DNA from 2 places in the Bradyrhizobium amphicarpaeae genome. Region 1 is predicted to be linked to the other one. Evidence: predicted binding sites of a transcription regulator. Region 1 holds the regulator's gene; the other holds the start of a gene.

Region 1 (4,270 bases):
CGCCGAGCGTGTTCAGCGCATTCCCGCTGTTCGACCACGATCCGTACCGTTACTGAGTGAAAGGATGCAGGTGACAGCGCTCTCTCCCGGCAGCGCCGATGCGCTGCTGTTCGATCTCGGGCGCGTGGTGCTCGACATCGACTTCTCCAAGGCGATCGCCTGCTGGGCGGGACATGCCGGCTGCCAGCCCGAGGCCATCGTCGCGCGCTATGTGCGTGACGAGGCCTATCGGCTGCACGAGGTCGGCAGGATCAGCGACGAGGATTATTTCGCCTCGCTGCGTGCTTCGCTCGGAATCGGCATTTCGGACGCGCAATTCCTGGAAGGCTGGAACGCGATCTTCGCCGGCGAGATGCCCGACATCGCCGAGCTGCTGCCGCGCGCGGCGAAGCAGATGCCGCTCTACGCCTTCTCCAACACCAACCGGCCGCATGTCGACTATTTCTCCAGGGAATATGGCGAACTGCTCGGCCATTTCCGCGCGCTGTATCTGTCGTCCAGCATCGGACTGCGCAAACCGGACGCGGAAGCCTTCGACCACGTCGTCACCGCGATCGGCGTGCCTGCGGAGCGCATCGTGTTCTTCGACGACCTCGCCGAGAATGTCGAAGGTGCGCGGGCACGCGGACTGACGGCGGTGCATGTGACGTCGCCACGCGACGTTGGAAACGCCTTGAAGGCGTTGGGCATCTGAAGCCAGCCCGCCATCGCATCAGACTTGTTGCAGTCCCGCTTGCAGGGAAAAATATGCAAGAGATGGGGGAACCGGATCGCTTTGTGCATTTTTACACAGAGTTCCGGGAACGTAATACCACCTCTCGGACTCATCATTCCGTTGGGAATTCTACGACGGACGTATCGACGTGCTGGGCAAAACCTATCTCACCAGGCAGGCCTCTCTCCTGCTTGAATTCGCCAGAACCACCTCGGATTCTGACCTTTCCGCCAAGCTGATCAGCAAGGCCGCCGACCTGAAATCTCAGGCCGACCCGCTGCCGGACAAGGATCAAGGCCCGAGGGCTCCCGATGTCGCATTCGTCAACCCGGATGCGCCGAGCGGGCGTTGACCGATGCATGGCCCCTCCTGCCGACCAGTCCCGTCGTCTGGATGATGCGACGCCAGGCCTGAGTCTGTCTTCGATACGGGCTGAAAGCGGCAGCATGGTCGCCCTCGTCTGCAATTTTGCCTCCGCCTCCGCGCTCGGTTAGAACACTGTCGGAACATTTCGTCCGAACGCGCCGAGCAGGAGTTTCGCCGTGGCCTTGATGCCGGTTTCCGACGCCCTGGCCGCGGTGCTGGCGGGCGTTGAGCCGCTGCCTGAACAGATGGTTTCGCTCGACGAAGCCTACCACCGGGTGCTCGCGCGTGACGTCGCCGCGCGGCGCACGCAGCCGCCGCAGGCCATGTCGGCGATGGACGGCTACGCCGTCCGCGCGGCCGACGCCGCAGCGATCGATTCCAGGTTGACTGTCATCGGTGAGGTCGCGGCCGGCCGTCCGTTCACAGGACGGGTCGGCGCAGGCGAAGCCGTGCGGATCTTCACTGGCGGTGTCGTTCCGGAGGGCGCGGACGCGGTCGTGATCCAGGAGGACACCATTGCGGACGGCAAGAGCGTCACGATCAAGGAAGCTGCGATCGTGGGTCGGCACATCCGCCCCGCTGGCGTGGATTTCCGCGAGGGTGACGTCCTCTTGCGCAAGGGGACCCGTCTGACTGAGCGCGATCTCGCCCTCGCGGCCGGCATGAATCACCCGTATCTCGCCGCCTGCCGACGCCCGAAGGTCGCGATCCTCGCCACCGGCGACGAACTGGTGATGCCGGGCGCCACACCCGGGCACGGCCAGATCGTCTATTCCAACGGCTATGCCCTCCACGCGCTCGCCCGCAGCGAGGGTGCCGAGACCATCGACCTCGGTGTTGCCGCCGATACGCTGGAGGCCACCACCGCCGGCATCCGCCGCGCGCGCGAAAGCGGCGCCGACATCCTGATCACGACCGGAGGCGCATCGGTCGGTGACCACGACCTGGTCCAGCAGGCCCTGCGGGACGAAGGCATCGCGATGGCGTTCTGGAAGATCGCGATGCGGCCCGGCAAGCCGATGATGCACGGACGGTTGGGGGCGATGGGCGTGATCGGCCTGCCCGGCAATCCCGTGTCGTCTTACGTGTGCGCCTTTCTGTTCATGGTGCCGCTGATTCGGGCGCTGTCGGGCCGTTCGGTGATTCATCATCATCGCGAGCGCGCCGTGCTGGGTCGCGATCTCGGTGCCAACGACCAGCGCGAGGACTATCTGCGCGCGCGCCTGGAGCTGCGCGACGACGGCACGCTCGTCGCTCTTCCCGTCAGCCATCAAGACTCCTCTCTGCTTGCGAATCTTGCTGCAGCACAGGTACTTCTCGTGCGCGCACCGTTTGCGCCGAAGGCCGAGGCCGGCAGCCCCTGCGAGGTGCTGCGGCTCCCCGTCTGACCTGCGCGGCCACACGCATTCCGCGTGTCTCGTTCTGTTCACGCAAAATTAAGCAGTTGCGGAACATGTATCGAACATATAGTGTCCGTTCATGATTTGTTTCGAGGATGTAGCGGCTTATCGCTGAATTCATCGTCTCGGAATCGAACGACATCAACCGGGGGACTTTGGTCGAGATGTTAACGCGCAAACAATACGAGCTTCTGCGGTTCATCAGCGAACGCTTGAAGGAAAGCGGCGTGCCGCCGTCCTTCGACGAGATGAAGGATGCGCTCGACCTGCGCTCGAAATCGGGCATCCACCGCCTGATCACCGCACTCGAGGAGCGCGGCTTCATCCGCCGCCTGCCCAACCGCGCCCGGGCCATCGAAGTGATCAAGTTGCCGGAGCTCCAGGCCGCCGCCGGCAGCCGACGCGGCTTCACGCCAAGCGTCATCGAGGGCAATCTCGGCAAGATCCGCGCGAGCTCCAGCCCGTCCGCAGACGAGGGCGAGCGGCCCGTTGCCGTGCCCGTGATGGGCCGCATTGCGGCCGGCACCCCGATCGAGGCGTTGCAGACCCGCAGCCACACCATCAGCGTGCCGCCCGACATGCTCGGCTCCGGCGAGCATTACGCGCTCGAAGTGCGCGGCGATTCCATGGTCGAGGCCGGCATCCTCGACGGCGACATGGCGCTGATCCAGCGCAACGAGAGCGCCGATACCGGCGACATCGTCGTGGCGTTGATCGACGACGAGGAAGCCACGCTCAAGCGATTCCGCCGCCGTGGCGCGTCGATCGCGCTGGAGCCTGCCAATGCCGCGTATGAGGTGCGCATCCTGCCGCCGAACCGCGTGAAGATTCAGGGCAAGCTGATCGGGCTGTACCGCAAGTACTGAGTCCGGACGGTCTCGATCAAGAAGTCTTGTGCGCCTCGCGCGCGCGGCTGCGGTCGGCATCGCCGATCAGAGATTGGAGCGGACGATGGTCCGCGCCGGCTGGATAGTCTTTCTGGTATTGCACAGACTATCCGGCCCCTTCTCCGCAGCGGCATCGTCGGCCGGGTGCGCAACAAGCATTGCTCCTCTTTCCCCACGACGCGGTCAATCTGCATTCTGGGCCTGCGGGCACCGACACGCGCCTGCCGAATGTAGGTGAGCGAACTTTGTTCCTATTGGATTCGGGAAAGATAATGTGATCTCGGCTCGCCGATCCGAGCCGCAGATTTGCCTACAACCAGGCAGACCGTCACGCGCTTCCACTCTGACAGGGGCCTGCGCCTCCAAAAGAGGTGCGGGTCGCTATCTCTGCATTGAGGAGCACCCGATGTGTGACTACAGCCTGCATGCCGTCGCGACGCGCCCCGCAGAAGTCGGCGAGACGATCGTCACGACAACGTTCCGCGGCACCTCGACGCGCGGCTTTGCCTCCGAAGCCGATCTCTCCGTCGCGGTCTGCCTGTTGCCGGGAACGGAACTCGCCTTCGCCGACAACGTCCGTTACGACAACCGCTGGATCTGGACGCGTACCGTCAACTCCCGCGTCGGCAAGTTCGGCAAGATCGATCCGCACATTCCCGATCGCCATCACGACGCGATCGAATTCCCGGACGGCAAATCCGTGCTGGTGACGCAGCTCGTCGAAGGCCAGCGCGCAACCGTCCTGCAGCTGCCGGTGACCCAGCCGGTCAGCGAGCGCAAGCGTGAGATCATCGCCGACAGTCGCCCGACGGCTCCGCGACTGCCGATCGGCTGACGAGGGCTTCAGTCCTCCGCCTGAAGATCGGCCTCCGCCGGGGTCGCATCCTTGCTGCGCGGAGCCG
Region 2 (4,270 bases), 110 kb from region 1:
GTTCGGCGGCCGGCGCTCGGGCACCTCGACCTCGAGCTCGCCGGTCAGGTATTTGCCGGTCAGCGATTTCGGGTTGCGCATGATCTCGGCGGGCGTGCCTTCGGCGATGATGTTGCCGCCATGCATGCCGGCGCCGGGGCCGATGTCGAGGACGTGGTCGGCGAGCAGGATGGCGTCCTCGTCATGCTCGACCACGATCACGGTGTTGCCGAGGTCGCGCAGCCGCTTCAGGGTGTCGAGCAGGCGGGCGTTGTCGCGCTGGTGCAGGCCGATCGAGGGCTCGTCCAGCACGTAGAGCACACCGGTCAGGCCCGAACCGATCTGCGAGGCGAGGCGGATACGCTGGCTCTCGCCGCCGGACAACGTGCCGGAGGAGCGGGATAGCGTGAGATAGTTGAGGCCGACGTCGAGCAGGAAGGTGAGCCGCTCGCGGATCTCCTTCAGGATGCGGCCGGCGATCTCGTTCTGCTGCGTGTTCAGCGCCTCAGGCACGGTCTCGAACCAGGCGCCGGCGCCCTTCACCGACATCTCCGAGATCTCGCCGATGTGCTTGCCGCCGATCTTGACGCAGAGCGCCTCGGGCTTGAGGCGGAAGCCGTGGCACGCCTCGCAGGGCACGTCGTGGAAATATTTCGCGAGCTCCTCGCGCGCCCATTCGCTCTCGGTTTCGCGATAGCGGCGGTTGATGTTGGTGACGACGCCCTCGAACGGCTTCTTGGTGTCGTAGGAGCGCACTCCGTCCTCGTAGGAGAACTTGATCTCGTCCTCGCCGGAGCCGTGGAGGATCGCGTTCTGCGTCTTCTTGGGCAGGTCCTTCCACCTGGTGGTCAGCGTGAACTTGTAATGCTTGCCGAGCGCGGTCAGCGTCTGCGTGTAGTAGGGCGAGGACGACTTGGCCCAGGGCGCAATCGCGCCCTTGCCGATGGCGGCCTCCTTGTCGGGAATGACGAGGTCCTCGTCGACATGCTGCTCGACGCCGAGGCCGCCGCAGGCCGGACAGGCGCCGTAGGGGTTGTTGAACGAGAACAGCCGCGGCTCGACCTCGGGGATGGTGAAGCCGGAGACGGGGCAGGCGAACTTCTCCGAGAACAGGATCCGCTCGGGCCCGCTCTTGTCGTGGATCTTGGCGGTCTTCTTTTTCTCTTTCTCCTCGGCGGGCGCGGCCGCCGGCGCGTCGGCGAACTCGACGACGGCAAGGCCTTCGGCGAGCTTCAGCGCGGTCTCGAAACTCTCGGCGAGGCGCTGGCCGATATCGGCGCGCACCACGATGCGATCGACCACGACGTCGATGTCATGCGGGAATTTCTTGTCGAGCGTCGGCGCTTCCGCGAGCTCGTGGAAGGTGCCGTCGATCTTGACGCGCTGAAAGCCCTTCTTGAGCCATTCGGCGAGCTCCTTGCGATACTCGCCCTTGCGGCCGCGCACGACGGGCGCGAGCAGATAGAGGCGGGTGCCCTCGGGCAGTGTCAGCACGCGGTCGACCATCTGCGAGACGGTCTGGCTCTCGATCGGCAGGCCGGTGGCTGGCGAATAGGGTACGCCGACGCGCGCCCACAGCAGCCGCATGTAGTCGTAGATCTCGGTGACGGTGCCGACGGTGGAGCGCGGGTTTTTCGACGTCGTCTTCTGCTCGATCGAGATCGCCGGCGACAGGCCGTCGATCTGGTCGACGTCCGGCTTCTGCATCATCTCGAGGAACTGGCGGGCATAGGCCGACAGCGATTCGACGTAGCGACGCTGGCCCTCGGCATAGATGGTGTCGAAGGCGAGCGACGATTTGCCGGAGCCGGAGAGGCCGGTGAACACCACCAGCTTGTCGCGGGGAATCTCGACGTCGATGTTCTTGAGGTTGTGCTCGCGTGCGCCGCGGATCGTAATTGCGTGCCGGCTGGAGCCTGCGTTCTGCTGTTGGCGCTTCGCCTTGATCACTTCATCCATCCGAGTTGCCCCTAGGGAATCCCATGGGTGCGCGACCGCGCCAATAAAAAGGCGCGCTTCGCCCGGAACCGGGATCGGCGCCGATGGGGTTGTCAGCGAACGTAGGAAGAACGCGGGCGGATTTCCAGAGGCAGTTGCGAATCGTCAACGGATTGTTGGCGCGCTGGCGGCATCTGGCAGCAGGGGGCCTTGCGGAACGGCGCGGCAAGCTACCCGCCAAACAAAAAGGCCGGCGCGAGGCCGGCCTTTCGTAACGCGTTGGCGTTGAAGCGTAGCTTAGTACTTGGCTTAGTACTTGGCGACGACCGGGGCGCCGAAGTGATAGTTCACGCCGAGCTGCACGGTGTGGAGGTTGAGCGTACCGGTGTTGACGGCGCCGAAGTAGGTCTCGCCACCGAGGCTGCGATAGAGATACTCGCCCTTCACCGACCACTGCGGAGCGATGTAGGCTTCAACGCCCGCACCGACGGTCCAGCCGGAGTGGAACTTGCTGTCGGAGACCGAAGCACCGCCCAGGGTGGCAGTGATCTTGTTGTCGATCCAGGCGTAACCACCGGTGCCGTACAGCAGGACGTTGTTCACGGCCCAGCCGATGCGACCGCGCACGGTGCCCATCGCGTCGGTCTTGGAGCTCACCGAAGCGGGAATGCCACCGACGCCGGGAACGAAAACCACACCAGCGGCCGAAGCGCTGACGTCAGCCCAGGCAGCATCGGTCTCAAGGCCGAACACCACGTTACCGGTCTGCCAGTTGTAGCCGGCGGTGCCGCCGACGAAGCCACCCTGCATCTTCGGGCTGCCCGAGGTATCTTCCCAGGCGCCGCCACCGACGAGACCGAGATAGAAGCCGGTCCAGTTGTAGACGGAGGCCATCGGGGCCATCGGCGCCTTGGTGTAGGGGCGAGCTGCGAGATCAGCAGCCGAAGCGGGAGCCGCCAGAGCGAAGAGAGCGGCCGAAGCCAACAAAACCTTTTTCATTTTCAGTAATCCCAGTCCCAGTTTCTGTTGTTGCCTTCCTTGACCGGAAGGGCAGCGGACTCGATGGCCCAACTGAGGCGTGCTTACACCACTGAAGCCGGAAGTTGTGTCTCCTGAAAGCCACAGTTGTGCGAAAGGTGATGGTTACTGACTTATTGCTTCCGAGCAACAGGCCGGTTCCATTATTGGAACAATATCAGAGCGATGCCGTCCGCGGTCGGCGGCCCGTGCGTGGCCCAATGGAGCTTGCTCTCCCGGTCGAACGCGAGGCCGGCCACGATATATCGTTCCGCTGTTGGTCATGGCCGCGGTTGCGCCATCAGCCTGCGATTTGGTGTATTTTCAGAAGAACAAATCTGGAACGGAATGAAGGTTGGTGCTATATGTGGGGATAACCTTGGGGGTGCTGGGCTGAGCGGCGCCCGCAAGCGTATAGGGTCGCCTCAAACAGGGCGCAGAGGAGTGCGGGCAGCGCGCTCGGCCTTATGAAATTCAGTGGCATTCGGAGTGGAGAGCGGCGATGGCGGGAAGCGTCAACAAGGTCATTCTGGTTGGAAATCTCGGCAAGGATCCTGAAATCCGACGCACCCAGGACGGGCGGCCGATCGCGAATCTGAGCATCGCGACGTCGGAGACCTGGCGCGACAAGAACAGCGGCGAGCGCAAGGAAAAGACCGAGTGGCATCGCGTCGTGATCTTCTCTGAGCCGCTTTGCAAGATCGTCGAACAGTATCTGAAGAAGGGCGCCAAGGTTTACATCGAGGGCGCGCTCCAGACCCGCAAGTACACCGACCAGAGCGGTGTCGAGAAGTACTCGACCGAGATCGTGCTGCAGGGCTTCAACTCGACGCTGACGATGCTCGACGGCCGCAGCGGCGGCGGCGGAGGCGGCAGCTTCGGCGACGAGCCGGGCGGCGATTTCGGCTCCTCCGGCCCCGTCAGCAGCGCACCGCGCCGTCCCGTGGCCGCCGGCGGCGGTGGCCGCAACAGCGACATGGACGACGATATTCCGTTCTGAGAACGGAACGGACGATCGGGGCGCTGCCGGCGATGCGGCGCCTTCCACGTCGGATCAGCAAATCTCGCTAATCGACAGGACGGGCTCGGGATTTCCGGGCCCGCTTCATGTTCGGCTTGAACTCGGACAGCCCCCGCGCAAATCCGTCCATGAAGCGCGCTTGCCGCGCGATCGACGAGGGCTCGAGGGCGATTTCGGAAGGCCTGTTCCGGGCCTATCAAAAATACTCCCCGCAGCGCCGTAAGCTATTGGAAGAATAAGCGGAAAAAGCGCTTCCCAAGACCCTTGCGAGGGTGGTTATCAGGGGCTCGATGCGCTATATGATTCCCAGATAAA

Evidence for each region. The regulator LexA, encoded in region 1, represses DNA repair genes until DNA is damaged. The targets are predictions, from matches to a motif close to TGTTCNNNNTGTGTTCNG.
Region 2: uvrA (excinuclease ABC subunit UvrA) is a predicted target of LexA. The motif match lies at 2,034-2,051, and genes of this name have one in related genera.

Annotation. Positions count from the first base shown of each region.
Region 1 covers NZ_CP029426.2:3,935,970-3,940,239, forward strand. Annotated here, with positions in the region: gene CIT40_RS18285 (alpha-hydroxy acid oxidase) at 1-56, shown strand, start outside; gene CIT40_RS18290 (HAD family hydrolase) at 65-694, shown strand; gene CIT40_RS18295 (hypothetical protein) at 864-1,067, shown strand; gene CIT40_RS18300 (molybdopterin molybdotransferase MoeA) at 1,258-2,469, shown strand; gene lexA (transcriptional repressor LexA) at 2,646-3,347, shown strand; gene CIT40_RS18310 (hypothetical protein) at 3,775-4,203, shown strand; gene CIT40_RS18315 (ComEC/Rec2 family competence protein) at 4,212-4,270, opposite strand, start outside.
Region 2 covers NZ_CP029426.2:3,828,104-3,832,373, reverse strand. Annotated here, with positions in the region: gene uvrA (excinuclease ABC subunit UvrA) at 1-1,938, opposite strand, end outside; gene CIT40_RS17800 (outer membrane protein) at 2,227-2,916, opposite strand; gene CIT40_RS17795 (single-stranded DNA-binding protein) at 3,437-3,934, shown strand.